2 linked regions of the Parabacteroides timonensis genome follow. The protein of the gene in region 1 interacts with the protein of each later gene in a pairwise test. Links are inferred from orthologs where the notes say so. Each region holds a gene or a part of one and is shown on either strand. Other genes may lie near its edges. The genes, in order: gyrA and gyrB.

The links.
Region 2: the proteins of gyrA (region 1) and gyrB interact in binary tests that used the Escherichia coli proteins (3 or more experiments, as listed by UniProt). The link is inferred for Parabacteroides timonensis from one-to-one orthologs.

What each region holds. Positions count from the first base shown.
Region 1 is NZ_LT669941.1:907,958-917,184, forward strand. The notes cover bases 3,513-6,683. They hold gyrA (DNA gyrase subunit A), read left to right. Parts: upstream 3,513-3,895; coding sequence 3,896-6,472; downstream 6,473-6,683. Other genes in these bases: BQ7394_RS11295 (ATP-dependent Clp protease ATP-binding subunit), read right to left, coding at 3,513-3,675; BQ7394_RS11305 (tetratricopeptide repeat protein), read left to right, coding at 6,513-6,683. In the rest of the region: molecular chaperone HtpG, read right to left, coding at 1-1,000; more of BQ7394_RS11295, read right to left, coding at 1,114-3,512; more of BQ7394_RS11305, read left to right, coding at 6,684-7,730; BQ7394_RS11310 (sodium ion-translocating decarboxylase subunit beta), read right to left, coding at 7,848-9,062; BQ7394_RS11315 (hypothetical protein), read right to left, coding at 9,071-9,227. UniProt on the Escherichia coli protein: A type II topoisomerase that negatively supercoils closed circular double-stranded (ds) DNA in an ATP-dependent manner to maintain chromosomes in an underwound state.
Region 2 is NZ_LT669940.1:527,257-536,268, reverse strand. The notes cover bases 3,834-6,789. They hold gyrB (DNA topoisomerase (ATP-hydrolyzing) subunit B), read left to right. Parts: upstream 3,834-4,311; coding sequence 4,312-6,267; downstream 6,268-6,789. Other genes in these bases: BQ7394_RS02840 (gamma-glutamyl-gamma-aminobutyrate hydrolase family protein), read left to right, coding at 6,361-6,789; rpsT (30S ribosomal protein S20), read left to right, coding at 3,834-4,058. In the rest of the region: BQ7394_RS02880 (hypothetical protein), read left to right, coding at 1-2,113; DNA repair protein RecO, read right to left, coding at 2,353-3,078; BQ7394_RS02865 (DUF2721 domain-containing protein), read left to right, coding at 3,169-3,558; more of rpsT, read left to right, coding at 3,804-3,833; more of BQ7394_RS02840, read left to right, coding at 6,790-8,139; BQ7394_RS02835 (M20 family metallopeptidase), read left to right, coding at 8,201-9,012. UniProt on the Escherichia coli protein: DNA gyrase negatively supercoils closed circular double-stranded DNA in an ATP-dependent manner to maintain chromosomes in an underwound state.

The sequences.
Region 1 (9,227 bases):
GGTCACTCTGTAGATAAGAACGGGATACGTTCAAAGGAATATCCGGAGAGTCGAGTACGCCGTGCAACAATGTCAGGAATTCAGGGACAATGCCTTCTACCGAATCGGTAACGAATACCTGGTTACTGTATAACTGGATCTTATTACGATGTAAATCGAGATTGCTCTTGATACGTGGGAAATACAGGATACCAGTCAGGTTGAACGGATAATCTACATTCAGATGAATCCAGAATAAAGGTTCTTCCGACATAGGATACAGATCCTGATAGAATTTTTTATAATCTTCATCCGTCATATCAGCCGGTTTGCGAACCCATGCCGGAGTGATATCGTTGATAATGTTATCTTCGTTGGTATCAACATATTTACCATCTTTCCATTCCTGTTTCTTGCCGAATGCGATAGGAACGGGGAGGAAGCGGCAATATTTGGTCAACAGGCCGCTGATCTTTTCTTTATTCAGGAAGTCCTTATTTTCGTCGTCGATATACAGGATGATGTCTGTACCGCGATCATCTTTCTGTGTCTCTTCCAGTGTATACTCGGGAGTACCGTCACAGCTCCATTTCATAGGAACTGCACCTTCTTTGTAAGATTTGGTTACGATTTCAACTTTCTTAGAAACCATGAAAGAAGAATAGAAACCAAGACCGAAGTGTCCGATGATAGCTGCAGCATCATTCTTATATTTTTCTACAAATTCTTCTGCACCCGAAAAGGCAATCTGGTTGATGTATTTGTCGATCTCTTCAGCTGTCATACCGATACCACGGTCGGATATTTTGATGATCTTGTCGTCAAAACTTACATGAACAGTCAGGTCGCCCAGCTCACCTTTGAATTCACCGACAGATGAAAGTGTTTTTAATTTCTGTGTAGCATCTACAGCATTCGATACTAATTCACGAAGAAAGATTTCGTGATCACTATACAAAAACTTCTTAATAATAGGGAAGATGTTCTCGCTTGTAACACCAATGTTTCCTTGTTTAGCCATATCGTTTATATTTTATTTATGTATTAATAATTCGTTTGACGTTACGGTATAAACAAAAAAAATGCCAGATAGGTTCTATCTGACATTTTGACTTTATAACCGACAGAAACGGCTTATGCCTGTTCTTTCTTCTGCACGGATGTAACTATTTTCTGTTCCTCTTTATTGAAGTCTACAATGATTTTGTCTCCTTCGCCAACGGAAGCACGGATAATCAATTCGGCCATTTCGTCTTCCAGGTATTTCTGAATAGCACGTTTCAGCGGACGGGCACCGAACTGTACATCGTAGCCTTTCGTTGCAATGAAGTCTTTTGCCTCGTCGGTAAGAACCAATTCGTAACCCAAACCACAAACCCGCTTGTAAAGTCCCTGTAACTCAATATCGATGATCTTATGGATAGCATCTTTATCAAGCTGATCGAACATGATGATATCGTCTACACGGTTCAGGAATTCCGGAGCAAAAGCTTTATTCAATGCTTTCTGAATAACACTACGTGAGAAATCTTTATCCATTTCACCAGCTGCCTGCGAACTGAAACCGACACCACGGCCAAAGTCTTTCAACTGGCGTGTTCCGATATTAGAAGTCATGATCAGAATCGTATTTTTGAAGTCGATCCGTCTGCCAAGACTGTCAGTCAGGCGACCTTCGTCTAATACCTGCAACAGCAAATTGAATACATCCGGATGCGCTTTTTCGATCTCATCGAGCAATACGACAGAGTAAGGTTTACGACGAACCTTTTCGGTCAGTTGACCGCCTTCTTCATAACCTACATATCCCGGAGGTGCCCCGATCAAACGTGACACTGCGAACTTTTCAAGGTATTCGCTCATATCAATACGAACTAATGCGTCCGCCGAATCGAACAGATATTCTGCCAACTTCTTAGCCAGGTGCGTCTTACCGACACCTGTCGGACCAAGGAACATAAATGTTCCGATCGGCTTATTCGGATCTTTCAAGCCTACACGGTTACGCTGGATAGCTTTCACAATCTTCTGAACGGCATCATCCTGGCCAACTACCTGCTTTTTCAAATTCTCTGCCATTTCCAGCAGTTTCAGGTTTTCAGCCTTTGCTATTCGTTGAACAGGGACACCTGACATCATGGCTACCACTTCGGCTACTTTGTCTTCGTCTACTGTTTCGCGATGTTCCTGCAATTCCTGTTCCCATTTAGCTTTAGCAGCTTCCAGTTGCAGCAGATACTGACGTTCCTTATCACGGAAACTTGCTGCCAATTCGAAATTCTGGGACTTAACAGCCGCCAGTTTTTCGGTCTTCGTATCTTCTATCTTAGCTTCCAGTTCTTCGATACTTTTCGGAACTGTAATATTAGATATATGTACGCGAGAACCGGCTTCATCCAGTGCATCGATCGCTTTATCTGGGAAATTACGGTCGCTGATATATCGTTCTGTCAGCTTCACACAAGCATCCAGGGCCTCGTCGGTGTAGATCACATTATGGTGTTCTTCGTAACGAGGTTTGATATTTTTCAGGATCTGCAATGTCTCTTCTGCCGTAGTCGGATCAACAATTACTTTCTGGAAACGACGTTCCAGTGCACCGTCTTTCTCGATGTTCTTGCGATACTCGTCAAGCGTAGTTGCACCTATGCATTGTATTTCGCCACGGGCCAATGCTGGTTTCAACATATTGGCAGCATCCATAGAGCCGGAAGCCGAACCTGCACCTACGATAGTATGAATTTCATCAATGAACAGGATGATATTCGGATTCTTGGAAAGTTCGTTCAATATCGCTTTTATACGTTCTTCAAACTGTCCACGATATTTTGTACCGGCAACGATAGAGGCCATATCCAAACTGATCACACGCTTGTCAAACAATACGCGGGATACTTTACGCTGGATAATGCGCAACGCAAGCCCTTCTACAATAGCTGATTTACCAACACCCGGTTCACCGATCAACACCGGATTATTCTTTTTACGACGGCTCAGAATCTGCGCCAGACGTTCAATTTCTTTTTCACGGCCTACGATCGGGTCTAAACGATTCTCGGATGCGGCACGTGTCATATCCGTACCAAAGTTATCCAACACTGGAGTATCGTTCGGTGATTTCGGCTGTGCGGCACCTGTACCTGAGGAGGAGCGGGGCGATTCCTTGCGGGAAGAAAAGTCTTCTTCATCATCGTCTTCGTCGTCGGTGTAACCATCGCTGATTTCATCCACTTCTTCCAGTTCTTCCATTCGATTCATATCCGTTCCGTTTGCCAGATTATTGTATACATTACGATAGTTTATACCGGCTTCGCTCAATGCTTTGGCAGCAACATTGAATTCTTCTTTTAAAATGGCCAGAAGCAGATGTTCCGTACCAGTCTCGTCTGTTTTGAACAAACGCGACTCCAGCATACTCATACGTAATACACGTTCTGTTGTTTTACTGATGGCGATATCGTGAAGTTCGGACTCTTCCGTATCAAATGTATTTTTGATCTCTTGTTCAATTCTCTTCTTTATGTCATGTACGTTGACATTCAGATCACGCAATAACTGCATGGCTCTTCCTTCACCATCACGTATGATACCAAGCATCAAATGTTCCGGTCCGATATAACTGTTCTGAAGCCTGGCAGCTTCCTCGCGGCTATATTCAATAACGTCCATCAATCTTTTTGAATAATTATTTTTCATACTTATATGAATCCTTCTATTATAATAATGTACTGTGAATGCAAAATTAATAAACTCTCCCTATATATCTAACAAAATTCGTGCCATTATTCCTTAAGAAAAGCCCAATATTTCTGAATAATAAAATTTCAGGGTAAAAACTTTCGTGATAAAGGGAAAAGCGTTACCTTAGTGCACTTTTTGAAAGGTGAGATATTGAGTGTAATTAATATAAAACTAAATGGTTGATCAAGACAGAATTATTAAGATTAACATCGAGGAGGAAATGAAATCAGCATACATTGATTATTCAATGTCTGTAATTGTTTCGCGCGCCCTTCCGGATGTTAGGGATGGTTTTAAACCGGTTCACCGTCGTGTGTTGTTCGGGATGAATGAATTAGGTAATACATCCGATAAACCTTATAAGAAATCTGCGAGAATTGTTGGAGAAGTTTTAGGTAAGTACCATCCACATGGAGACTCTTCCGTGTATTTTGCGATGGTTCGTATGGCACAAACATGGTCCTTACGTTATCCGTTAGTAGACGGACAAGGTAACTTTGGTTCGGTCGACGGCGACAGTCCGGCGGCAATGCGTTACACCGAAGCACGTTTGAGCAAGCTTGCCGAAGAAATGCTTCGTGATATTGACAAAGACACAGTAGACTTCCAGCTGAACTTCGATGATACGCTGAAAGAACCGACAGTACTTCCGACTCGTATTCCGAACTTGTTGGTGAACGGTGCTTCCGGTATCGCAGTAGGTATGGCAACGAATATGCCACCTCACAACATGAGTGAAGTGCTGGATGCGTCTATGGCTTATATAGATGCCCGTGGAGAAATCGATGTAGAAGGTTTGATGGAGTATGTAAAAGCTCCTGATTTCCCGACAGGTGCAACGATCTACGGCTATGCAGGTGTGAAAGATGCTTTCGAAACCGGTAGGGGACGTATCATTCTTCGCGGTAAAGCAGAAATTGAAGTAGAAAACAATCACGAAAAGATCATCATTTCGGAAATTCCTTACCTTGTTAATAAGGCAGAACTGATCAAGTATATCGCCGACCTGGTAAATGATAAACGTATCGAGGGTATTTCTAATGTAAACGACGAATCAGACCGTAACGGTATGCGTATCGTTGTAGATGTGAAACGTGATGCAAATTCAAGCGTTGTACTGAATAAATTGTATAAGCTGACAGCTTTACAATCTTCATTCAGCGTAAATAACATCGCTCTGGTTAACGGTCGTCCGCGTCAGTTGAACCTGAAAGACATGATTAAGGCATTCGTTGATCACCGTCATGAAGTCGTGATACGTCGTACAAAATTCGAACTGAAGAAAGCCGAAGAAAGAGCTCATATCCTGGAAGGATTGATCATTGCTTCTGATAATATCGATGAAGTAATTGCTATTATCAAATCATCCAAGAGCCCGAACGAAGCGATCGAACGTTTGATGGAACGTTTCTCTCTATCAGATGTGCAGGCTCGTGCAATCGTTGAAATGAGACTTCGCCAGTTAACAGGACTAGAACAAGATAAACTGCGTGCTGAATACGAAGAAATCGAGAGATTGATTGCCCGTTTAAAAGAGATCCTGGAAAATGAAGACACTCGTATGGAAGTGATCAAGGGAGAATTGCAGGAGGTGAAAGATAAATATGGCGACGAACGTAAAACCGATATCGTATACGCTTCTGAAGAACTGAATCCGGAAGATTTTTATGCCGACGACGAAATGATCATCACGATCTCGCACATGGGATACATCAAACGTACGCCGTTGAGTGAATTCCGTGCTCAGGGCCGTGGAGGAGTAGGAGCCAAGGGATCTGAAACCCGTGATGCTGACTTTGTTGAGTATATGTATCCGGCTTCTATGCACGCAACGTTACTGATATTTACGGCAAAAGGTAAGTGCTATTGGCTGAAGGTATTCGAAATTCCGGAAGGAGCAAAGAATGCAAAGGGTAGAGCCATCCAAAACTTATTGAATATCGAACCAGATGATAAAGTAAATGCCTTCATCCGCGTTAAAAAACTGACAACTGACACAGAATTTATCAATTCACATTACCTATTGTTCTGTACAAAGAAAGGTGTTATCAAGAAAACATTGCTTGAAGCGTACTCACGTCCGCGTCAGAATGGTGTGAACGCTATCACACTGCGCGAAGACGACGGTCTGATCGAAGTCTGTATGACGAATGGTAACAACGAAGTATTGATTGCGAACCGTAACGGACGGGCTATTCGTTTCCACGAAAGTGCAGTTCGCGTCATGGGACGTACAGCTTCCGGAGTAAGAGGTATGACACTCGACGAAGATCCTTCTGATGAAGTTGTAGGAATGGTATGTATCAAGGATAAAGAAACCGATACAGTATTGGTTGTTTCTGAACAGGGTTACGGAAAACGTTCAGTTGTAGAAGATTACCGTATGACTAACCGTGGCGGTAAAGGTGTTAAGACACTCAACATTACTGAAAAGACAGGTAAACTTGTTGCCATTAAAAATGTTACAGAAGAAAATGATATCATGATCATTAACAAGTCTGGTATCGCTATTCGTATGAAGGTAACTGACCTGAATGTGATCGGTCGTGCAACACAAGGTGTCCGTTTGATCAACTTAGGTAAACGTAACGATGAAATAGCCTCTGTATGTAAGGTTTTATCCGAATCGGAAGAGCAGGTGAATGAAGAAAACGTAGAACAAGACGCTCAGAATGAAAACAAAGGAGAAATAACCGATTTTGGAGGATCCGAAGATATCGCTAACGATACTGAAGAGACAACAAATGAATAATTTAAACAAATAGAAATATTAATCTCAAATTACTATCACAATGAAACGATTATTATTAACAGTTGCATTATGTGTTGCAGCATCTGCCTCTTTCGCTCAAAAGAAAGCCGTTAAGGAGGCACAAGGAATAGCAAAAGGAGACAAGGCTGATTTCACAGAAGCCAGATCATTAATCAAGGGGGCTCTCGAAAATCCTGAAACAAAGGATGACGCTCAGACTTGGTATGTTGCCGGTTTTATCGAAGATCAGCAGTTCAGTGCAGAAAGAACAAAACAAATCTTGGGACAACAGCCGAACGAACCGGTTATGTACGATGCTTTGATCGCTATCCTTCCTTATTTCAAGAAGGCTTACGAACTGGATCAGCTTCCTAACGAAAAAGGTAAAATCAAACCGAAATATACAAAAGACATCAAAAGCATCTTGAGTGCTGACCATGTATATTATTTCAACGGTGGTGCTTACTATTTCGACCAGAAAGATTATAAGAAAGCATACGATTTCTTCAATCAGTACCTGGAAATCTCTGAATTACCGATGTTCGAAGGAACTCAGACAGCAGAAAAAGACTCTACATTCATGACTGTTCAGTTCTATGCTGCCGTAGCTGCTACTCAGCTGGGTGATTCTCCTACAGCTATCAAAGCGTTGAGTCGTGCTAAAGACACAGACTTCAGACAGAATGATATCTACCAGTATCTGGCTTACGAATATCAGCAGGCTAAAGACACTGTGAACTTTGAAAAGGTACTGGAAGAAGGTATGGCTAAGTTCCCGAACGAAGAATATTACCTGATGAACCTGATCAACAACTATATCTATTCAGGAAGAAACGAAAAAGCTATCGAATACCTGAACACTGCTATCGCTAAGGATGCTAACAATTCTCAGCTGTATCACGTAATGGGTATGGTTTACGAAACAGGTTTGAAAGATTATGCAAACGCTGAAAAATATTTCTCTAAAGCATTGGAACTGAACCCAGATGCAGTAGAATCCCTGTCAAGCCTTGGCCGTGTATATTACAACCAGGGTGTAAACAAACAAGGTGAAGCAAACATGATTAACGACAGCAAGAAATATCAGGAAGAATTGACAGTTGCTAAAGATCTTTTCAAGAAAGCTCTTCCTTATTTCGAAAAAGCTCACCAGATGAAACCGACAGAATCAGAATATATGATCGCTTTAAGAGGTATCTATTATAATCTGAACATGGGTCCGGAACTGGAAGCTATCGAGGCTGAAATGAACAAATAATAATCATTTCCATTAAATATAAAAATAGCCGCTCCATTTGGAGCGGCTATTTTTGTCTATAAATAAAGTCCGTATATAATCGCTTAATACGGACTTAAACAAGAAACAATATCCTTATTATAAATAAGGTATGATTGTAATATAAATACCTGTAATAATTGCAGATGTAATCACACCGGATATATTAGCACCTAATGCATCTCCCAAGATGAAAGAGTCCGGGTTTTCTTTACTTACCAGTTTCTGAGCTACTTTAGCCGTTGTAGGAACACAACTCACGGCAGCAATACCAATTACCGGATTATAGTTACCACGTTTAATAAAATACATGATATAGCCACCCATAATACCTCCGATACCGGAAAGGAGCAATGCCGTAACGCCTAATACCAACAATTTTAAAATTTTGGGATCAAGAAGTAGTTGAGCATCACACAATACACCAAGCAATAACCCCAACATAAAAGTAGAACCATATAATAACGGTCCGCTCACAAAGTCATAAATATGTTTCATACCTGATTCGCGAACTGCAACTCCCAGGAATAATGAGAAGAAAAGGGGAGAGGCTACAGGAAACAGAAAACATAAAACGGCACACAAAATAACAGAAAATGCCAGTTTAACCTTTGCATCGTAATTCTTAGGAGGTTTTGTATTCGTCATCTTTATAGCACGTAACCGTTGTGGAATCAGTAACTTTACCAGGTAAGGATACCCACCATAAGTTAACCCCAGATACAAATAAGCAACGACTGTGATAGGAACGAACAGGTGCTTTGCCAAAATCAGTGATGTAAACAAAACCATCGGGCCATCAGCACCACCCACCATAGCGACAGAGGCACTTTCCTGTAAAGATAATCCAAAAGCACTGGCAATCGGAACAGTCAGGAAGGTTCCCAGTTCGGCACAAAGAGCCAGAAAAAGGCTGGCAAACGGCTTTTGGAGTAAGAAACCGACATCCAGTAAGGTACCGATCCCCATAAACACAAAGCAGGCGATCAAACCATTACTAAACGTAAGCGTATAAACAGGTTGAAGAAAGTCAATCTGCATAGTGTTCATTAATTCGTCTGTATCGGAAAGCATTGGATCCAGAAACAGATTCCCAAGACCACCTTCCGGCATGATCAGAGTACCACAATTGATAGCAATCATCCCTAATCCCATAGGGATCATTACCATTGGTTCCAAAACACCTTTCCAGCCCAGATAAACGAGCAGGCCACCAAGAGTAATCAAAAAAACACGAGCGATAGCCAGTATCCATCCACCGGCAACCATTGTTCCAAATCCTTGGAACAAACTTAAAAAATCAACGTTTTCCATATCTGTCTTTATTTTTCGGTAGAAGGATTCTCCTCTTTGTTAATATTGCTTTTTCTCATCATCTGTTCTTTTTTCTTCAGATACATGATACGAGTATCCTGTGGATAATAATAATCCATCAGATCCAAATGAGATGCACCATGGCTTACACCATGATAATAACCG
Region 2 (9,012 bases), on another replicon or contig:
ATTATTCGCCTGTCAGGACGAAATTGAAGTGGAAAAGACAATGAAGCCCGGCAAGGCAGCTTTACAGGTATCTGTAAACATACCGGAATACAGGATCGCCACACGTGCCGCAGCTTCATTTGAGAACAACCTGTCGGATGTCTGGTTACTGGCCTTCGACTCGAACGGACTGTTTATCGAGCGCACTCACGCAACTGATCTTAACAGCGGAGAGACAGACGGCGTCGGTAGCGGTTCTTTCAAAGCGGAAGTACCCGAAGAAACAAGAATTATACACGTGGTGGCTAACTACGACAACTGGTCTTCTTTCAATGATAATGCATTCCTGCAGAAAGACGAGAAAGAAGTTATGCCTTCCTTATACGACAATAAAATGGTTTTCTGGGGAAGAAGCGAGGTTCCCTCCCTGTCCTCTCCTCTATCGGTAACGCTTTTCCGCAACCAGGCGAAAGTAACGGTACAAGACGATGCGTCTAACTTTACTGTCACCGGTTACGCACTCGGTCATATCTCTTCGACCGGTACCGTCGTACCGTTTATACCGGATATGACTCCCAATCCGTTTATTATTCAGGATGATATCACCACGTTACCTCCGGGCACTCTGTATAAAACAAGCCAGAGTGATGCGGATTGTAATATGGAACCCAAATATATGTTTGAAAATCCTAACTACTTCAACGACCAGTCTTATATTATTATTAAAGGCCGCCTGGATAATGGGCCGGAACTGTATTACAAAATACAGTTCCTGGACATTAACAAAAAACCTTATACAATAGTCAGGAACTACCAGTATAAGGTCATAATCAAATCGTTCAGTGATAAAGCACACGGTAGCACGACTTTTGAGGATGCAAAAAACGCAGAAGTATCCAACAACATCTATGCAGAAATATTCAAGGACTCTCCTTCTATCTCCGACAGCGATAACAACAGGCTGACCGTTAGCCGGCTGAACTTCCTGTTCACAAAAGGTGGAACGTTGGACGTGACAGCTCATTATACGGAAAACGAAGTTCCAAACGACGGACAGATCAGCGTATCGGTACAGGAAGACCGGGGTAGTATCGTCAGTGGCCTGTCATACGACGGCAACGGGAACATCACCGCCCGTATAGCCAAAGTCTCTGCCGGACAGAATGAAGCGACTTTACTGGTGAAAGCTGGGGAACTGTCCCGTGTCATCACGGTCACATCCAGCACATTATATAGTTTCGATCCGGCAACATTATCTCCTGAACTATACACAGGCAAGGATCAGGATGTTACTTTATCATTCCGTATACCGGATGTTATACCTAACTACCTGTTTCCTCTGAAATGCGAGGTGACAACAAAATATTTAAATCCGACCGACCCGAATAAGAATCTGGAGATCAATTTCGAGGATGGCATATATAAATATGTATACTGGGTATATAGCCCCGGCATTAAAGAACTGAACTTTAAAACGAGCCTGGATAATAGCAATGAGACGATTACGATAGAAAACGATTATTTCAAAACTGCTGAGATTAAACTAATCTCACATCAGTTTGAAGGAGTATCGGTCAACAACAATAATATGATTGTCTACGGAACGGGGAACACAGCTACATTAAGGTTCACTATTCCCGAATATTCGGATTATCCTCCGACATATCCGTTAACAGTATTTGTTGCGACAAAGAACCTGACAACATCACAGGCCGGTTGGAGCGTGGTAGACGGTGGATATAGCTATACTTATAATACACCACCATCCGGAGAACAGACAGTCGAGTTTTCGTCAAGTAAGAACGATAGCCACGAGCAACTAATCATTAGTGCTCCGGGATTCAGTAATTCAACTGTTACTGTCAACAATTACCTGTCAGGAAACGTGTACACTTCAGGAGAATTACGCGCTATTTATAACGGATTGACGTATACACTTCAGAACCGTAGCATAAGTTCCTCCAATACGGCTATCATCAGTAGTTTTTCAACCAACAGGAACAGTATGTATGGTTTCTATGTAAAATCTGGAAGCAAACTGTCCGATACAGTCACCCTCTCAAGCAATGGTTATTACGGATCATTTACAGTAGGGGAGTTACTAACAGGAATGCGTTTGAATTTGTATCAATAAAAGGAAGACAATCCGGGATGGATTTAGTATTGATTAAGTGAGAGAAGGACTGTACAGGAGCAAAAGCTTCAGGTACAGTCCTTCAATATTTAATTTGTAGTCTCGCCGGGAATCGAACCCGGATCTAAAGTTTAGGAAACTTCTATTCTATCCATTGAACTACAAGACCAACTTTTACATAAGTGCGGCAAAAGTATAACCTTTTCCTCAAACTGGCAAGTATTCAGGCGGTAATCTGATCAATCGAAAAGACTTTGCATCACCGAAAGGGACTTTATTTCCGGAAATTCCGGTAAATGCAAGCGGTAATATTCAACGATACGGTTGATTACTCCTACCCTGTCCTGCCGGGAAAAAGAATAAAGCGACATATTTTCGAAACTGATTTTCAATAGACGAGCAAAGACCTGACTCTCCTCCCGGTTCAAATAATGCCGGTGCATAGGGATACGGTCGATAAAAACACCGTTCTGCATATCGAAATAACAGCCGGAAGAGAAAGAATCGGCATTCGGATAAATTCCCAGATAATGAAGCAAGCGAAGCAAGAATACCAGATGAAAGTTTGCTACTCCCTTATCGGCATATTCCAACAGATGTATCGATTCATACAGATAATTGAAAAGTCGCGGGTCCGGTTCCGTATCCTTCACAACCCGGAACAATACCTCGGAAAGGAACAGTGCCAATACGTTCTTCACCGGATTACAGAACAGTTCGGTCAGAGGATAGCATAACTTTGTTTCGCGGATACGGTGCAGGTCACGTTTATTCAGATGCTCCACTTCCATCTCCAAAACAGATAGCGGCATGAACAGCGCTTTAGAGACGGTCGATTTCTTTCCCCGGTTGCGTGCCACCAGATAAGAGGCTCGTCCGAAAGCCTCCGTATACATATATATAATAGAATATTTATCGTTGTATGGAATAGCATGCAGGACAATCCCGCGCGTTTTACATAACATAATCTCACCTCTTTATGGCAGACAAAGATACAAAACAACAAACTATTTCCGATATTTGCAGGTTATAATAGTATAAATACATTATTAATTATGTTGGATCTAACTACCCCGTCACTTCTATTTTCAGCCATATCACTCATATTGCTGGCTTATACCAATCGTTTCCTGTCGTATGCCAGTGTTGTGCGAGCATTAAAGGAAAAGCATCAACAATCGCACGATCCGAAAGATTTTGCACAGATAGCCAACCTTCGTAAACGGCTTTATCTGACCCGCTCCATGCAAATACTAGGGATACTTAGTTTGCTGTTTTGCGTAATTTCCATGTTTTTCATCTATATTTCATGGCAAATTATCGCCGCCTGGATATTCGGAATCGCCTTATTACTTTTAGCTGCATCACTATGTGTATGTATCTGGGAAATAAATATTTCCGTTAAAGCACTGGAAATACACCTCCAGGATATAGGTTCTAAATAGAAGTTAAAACGTTGTGTTCTATTAAATTTTCCTCTGAAATGTTTTGGTAGTTCAGACAGAACATCTATCTTTGCACTCGCAATCGGGAAATCAACAACCCCAGAGTGCTGAAAGTGAGAACTTTGACATGATGGCCCATTCGTCTATCGGTTAGGACGCAAGATTTTCATTCTTGAAAGAGGGGTTCGATTCCCCTATGGGCTACAATAAACAAAATTAAAAATTCAATAAAGAATAGCTAAGAAATGGCAAATCACAAGTCATCAATCAAAAGGATCAGACAGACTAACGCAAGACGTTTGCAGAATAGATATCATGCTAAAACAGCTAGAAATGCAATGCGTGTACTGCGTGCAACTGAAGACAAGAACGAAGCTCAGGCTCTGTTACCTAAGGTGTGCTCTATGTTGGATAAGCTTGCTAAGAAAAACGTTATTCACAAGAATAAGGCTGGCAACTTGAAATCCAAACTGACAAAGCACGTTAACAAGCTTGCATAAGGAATAATTGCGGCCCATTCGTCTATCGGTTAGGACGCAAGATTTTCATTCTTGAAAGAGGGGTTCGATTCCCCTATGGGCTACTTTAGAAGCGGTCGGGTTAATTATAACCCGACCGCTTTGTCATGTCTTTTCACACCCTGTTTTTTTGCTATTTTCACACTACTTTTACCTGCTAAGTCAATTATTTTCACTACATTTGTTAGCATTTTTAGAGATATAGATAATTAGTGATTTTAAAGGATAGAAACTCATGAGTGAAGAAATTAAGAATACTTCCGGAGAGTACTCTGCGGACAGTATTCAGGTACTTGAAGGGTTAGAAGCGGTACGAAAAAGACCGGCCATGTATATTGGCGATATCAGCGAAAAAGGTCTACATCACCTGGTGTATGAAGTTGTCGACAACTCTATTGACGAAGCACTAGCCGGATTTTGTTCTCAGATCGACGTAGTAATAAACGAGGATAACTCTATCACAGTAACGGACGACGGTCGTGGTATACCGGTAGATATTCATGAGAAAGAAGGCAAATCAGCTCTGGAAGTTGTTCTGACAGTGCTACATGCCGGAGGTAAGTTCGACAAAGGGACTTATAAGGTATCCGGAGGTTTGCACGGTGTGGGTGTATCTTGTGTGAACGCTCTTTCCACTTATTTGAAAGCAGAAGTTCGCAGAGGAGGGAAAATACACATGCAGGAATTCTCTTGTGGAAAACCTTTACATGATGTAGAAGTCGTTGGAGATACAACAACCACAGGAACCACCATCTCGTTCAAACCGGACGACAGTATCTTTACCGTTACTGAATACAAATATGAAATATTAGCAACCCGTTTACGTGAGCTGGCCTTCCTGAATGCAGGTATCAACCTGACACTGACAGACAAACGTGTAATAAAGGAAGACGGAACCTATAAGTCCGACCTGTTCCGTTCGGAAGAAGGCTTGAAGGAATTCGTTCGTTACGTAGACCGTTCCAAAGAATCCCTGATACCCGACGTGATCCATATCGTAACGGAAAAACAAGGAATTCCTGTTGAAGTTGCAATGACATACAACACATCTTTCAACGAAAGTGTATTCTCGTATGTAAATGATATCAACACAATTGAAGGAGGTACTCACCTGGCTGGTTTCCGCCGTGGTCTGACACGTACCTTGAAGAAATATGCCGAAGACTCCAAATTGCTGGAAAAAGCCAAGGTTGAGATTCAGGGAGATGACTTCCGCGAAGGTCTGACTGCTGTTATCTCTATCAAGGTTGCGGAACCGCAGTTTGAAGGACAGACAAAGACGAAACTCGGAAACAGCGAAGTGACCGGTGCCGTAGATCAGGCAATCGGTGAAGCTCTTACTTATTACCTGGAAGAACATCCGAAAGAAGCGAAGATCATCGTAGAAAAAGTGGTTCTGGCAGCACAGGCTCGTCAGGCAGCACGTAAAGCACGCGAACTGGTACAGCGTAAATCACCGATGACCGGTGGAGGGCTCCCTGGTAAGCTGGCCGACTGTTCTTCGAAAGATGCTTCTATCTGCGAGTTATTCCTTGTCGAAGGGGACTCTGCAGGGGGTACGGCAAAACAGGGCCGTGACCGTATATTCCAGGCTATCCTGCCGCTTCGTGGTAAAATCCTGAATGTGGAGAAAGCAATGGATCATAAAATCTTCGAAAGCGAAGAAATCCAGAACATCTTCCGTGCCATGGGTGTTACTATAGGTACAGAGGAAGATCCGAAGGAATTGAATTTGAGCAAGCTCCGTTATCATAAGGTAATCATCATGACCGATGCCGATGTGGACGGAAGCCACATTGCCACTTTGATCCTTACTTTCTTCTTCCGCAGAATGCGTGCATTGATCGACAACGGATATGTTTACCTGGCTACTCCTCCTCTTTACCTCTGTAAGAAAGGTAAAATAGAAGAATATTGCTGGACAGAACAGCAACGTCAGTCGTTTATCGACAGATATGCAGCCGGTAATGAGAACCAGATCCATACACAGCGATACAAAGGTTTGGGAGAAATGAACGACCACCAGTTATGGGATACGACCATGAATCCTGAGAACCGTACGCTGAAACAGATCACAATCGATAGCGCAGCTGAAGCAGATCAGATATTCGCCATGTTAATGGGTGAAGAAGTTGGTCCGCGCCGCGAGTTTATCGAGGATAATGCAACTTACGCAAACATTGACGCTTAATCAGTGGACAGATAACAGTGGACAGTGGACAGATAACAGAGAAAAAGAACTGTCAACTGTCACTTGTCAACTGTCAATTAAAATAGTTTTGTTATGAATAATCAAGTCCGTCGTCCGAGTTTAGAAGCCCTATACAGGGAAGTTGACAACTTTACACCAAAGAAAGAAAAACTTCAGCCTCCCCGCATAGGAATATCTTCAAACCGGAAAGACGGACTTTCCTGTATAGCCGAGACATACGTACAATCCGTATTGCAGGCCGGAGGTGCTCCGGTATTGATCCCGGTGATAACAGATCTAGAAGCGCTTACAGCCATCGTATCCGGTCTGGACGGATTGCTGATGAGTGGTGGCGGAGATCTCAATCCGCTTTATATCGGGGAAGAACCGATACCGCAGTTGCAGGATGTGGACACATTCCGCGACGAGTTCGACCTGATCCTACTCAGGCTGGCGGCTAACCGCCAGTTACCGATCATGGGCATTTGCCGTGGTCATCAACTTATCAACGTCGCTTTCGGCGGTTCGGTTTACCAGGATATCTATTCGCAGCACGAAGGCGGTGTACTCAAACATAGCCAGGCAATGCCCCGCGAACAGGCTTCACATTCCGCCAGGATCACCGATACATCTTCCCGTCTTTTTGAAATACTGAAAAAAGAACCGGACATACAGGTTAACTCTGTTCATCACCAGGCGGTGAAAGAAGTAGCACCCGAATTCAAGGAAACAGCTGTAGCTCCCGACGGCATCAATGAGGCGATGGAACATCCGGAAAAAGAAATATTCAGCATACAATGGCATCCGGAAGCAATGGCCTCCTACGGCAATGAATTGATGCTGGAACTATTCAGGCATCATGTTGAATCCGCCCGTTTGTTCAAAGAAGCCAAACGCATCCACCAACGGAATGTAATACTCGACTCGCATACGGATACACCGATGATCTTCCCCGGCCAATTCAATATTGGAAAGAAGGAAGGCGGAAAGGTAAACCTCCCGTTCATGGAAGAAGGACTGGTAGACGCTGCCATCATGGTGGCCTATATTCCGCAAGGGAAACGCGACGACGAATCGTTACGGAAGGCAACTGATTTTGCAATCGACCGCCTACAGGAAATTCATCGCCAGATGGAGATAAACCGGGGCAGAATGAATATAGCCCACACTCCCCAGGAGGTATGGGTAACAAAAGACGCCGGAAAGAAAGCAATCATGCTGGGACTGGAAAACGGCTATGCCATCGGTAAAGACCTCAATAACATATCCCGCTTCAAAGAACTGGGAGTCAGCTATATCACCCTCTGTCACAACGGAAGTAACGATATATGCGACTCTGCCCGTGGTGAAGCGGAATGGGGTGGCCTGAGCCCTTTCGGGAAAGAGGTCGTAGCCGAAATGAACCGGTTGGGGATACTGGTAGATATATCACACGCAGCCGAAAGTACGTTTTACGACGCATTAGAGTTCAGCGAACAACCGATCATCGCCTCCCACTCTTCGGCCCGTGCCTTGTGTAACCATCCGCGCAACCTCACCGACGATCAGTTGAAAGCACTGGCCACCAAACAAGGAGTCGTACAGATCTGTCTATACAAAGGTTTCATCAACGAAGAAGCAGAAAAGGCTTCTCTTACCGATGCTGTCCGCCACATCAATCATATTGTCGACCTGATCGGTATCAACCATGTGGGTATCGGTTCCGATTTCGACGGCGACGGTGAACTGATCGGTTGCCGGGCCAGCAACGAACTGATAAACATCACCGTTAGACTTCTCAAAGAAGGATACAGTGAAAACGATATTGCAAAAATATGGGGTGGCAACCTGATGCGAGTTATGTCGCGTGTACAGGCAGCCTATAATGGATAAAAGATAATCTAAACAGATGATGATGCATATTTTATATATAACACTGCTGGCTTGTTCGCTGATGGCATGCAGCCAGGCCAAGAATCAACAACAGGAGGATACAACAGTCAGCCAGGCTGTGCCTGCAACAAGTACGCCTTCTTTCAACGCCGACAGTGCCTACACTTATGTAGAGAACCAGGTTAAATTCGGCCCTCGCGTCCCGAATAGCGAAGCACATAAAGCTTGCGGCAACTACTTGGCATCCGAATTGAAACGGTTCGGCGCCAAAGTATATGAACAGGAAGCGACTCTTACCGCATACGATAATACCGGCCTGGAAGCCAAGAACATTATCGGTTCCTTTAACCCGGATAATAATAAACGCATCTTACTTTTCGCCCATTGGGACTCGCGTCCTTACTCAGACCATGATCCCGATCCGGCCAATTACCGCAAACCAATCGACGGGGCCGATGACGGAGCCAGTGGCGTAGGTGCACTACTTGAAATAGCCCGCCAGATCGGACAGAAAGATCCGGGAATAGGCGTCGACATCATTTTCTTTGATGCCGAAGATTACGGTACTCCCGAATTCGTCGACGAATACAAACCCGATACCTGGTGTCTCGGTACCCAGTTCTGGGCAAAGAACCCTCATGTTCCGAACTATCGTGCCGACTTCGGTATCCTGCTCGACATGGTTGGAGCCAAAAATGCAACATTCTTCAAAGAACAACTTTCTCTGAGCAAAGCGGCCAACATTGTCGAAATGGTTTGGAGTACAGCCCGTAACCTGGGATACGGCAAATACTTTATCAATGCAACCGGCGGTGCCATCACCGACGACCATGAGTATGTAATCAAAGGTCGCAATATTCCTTGCATCGACAT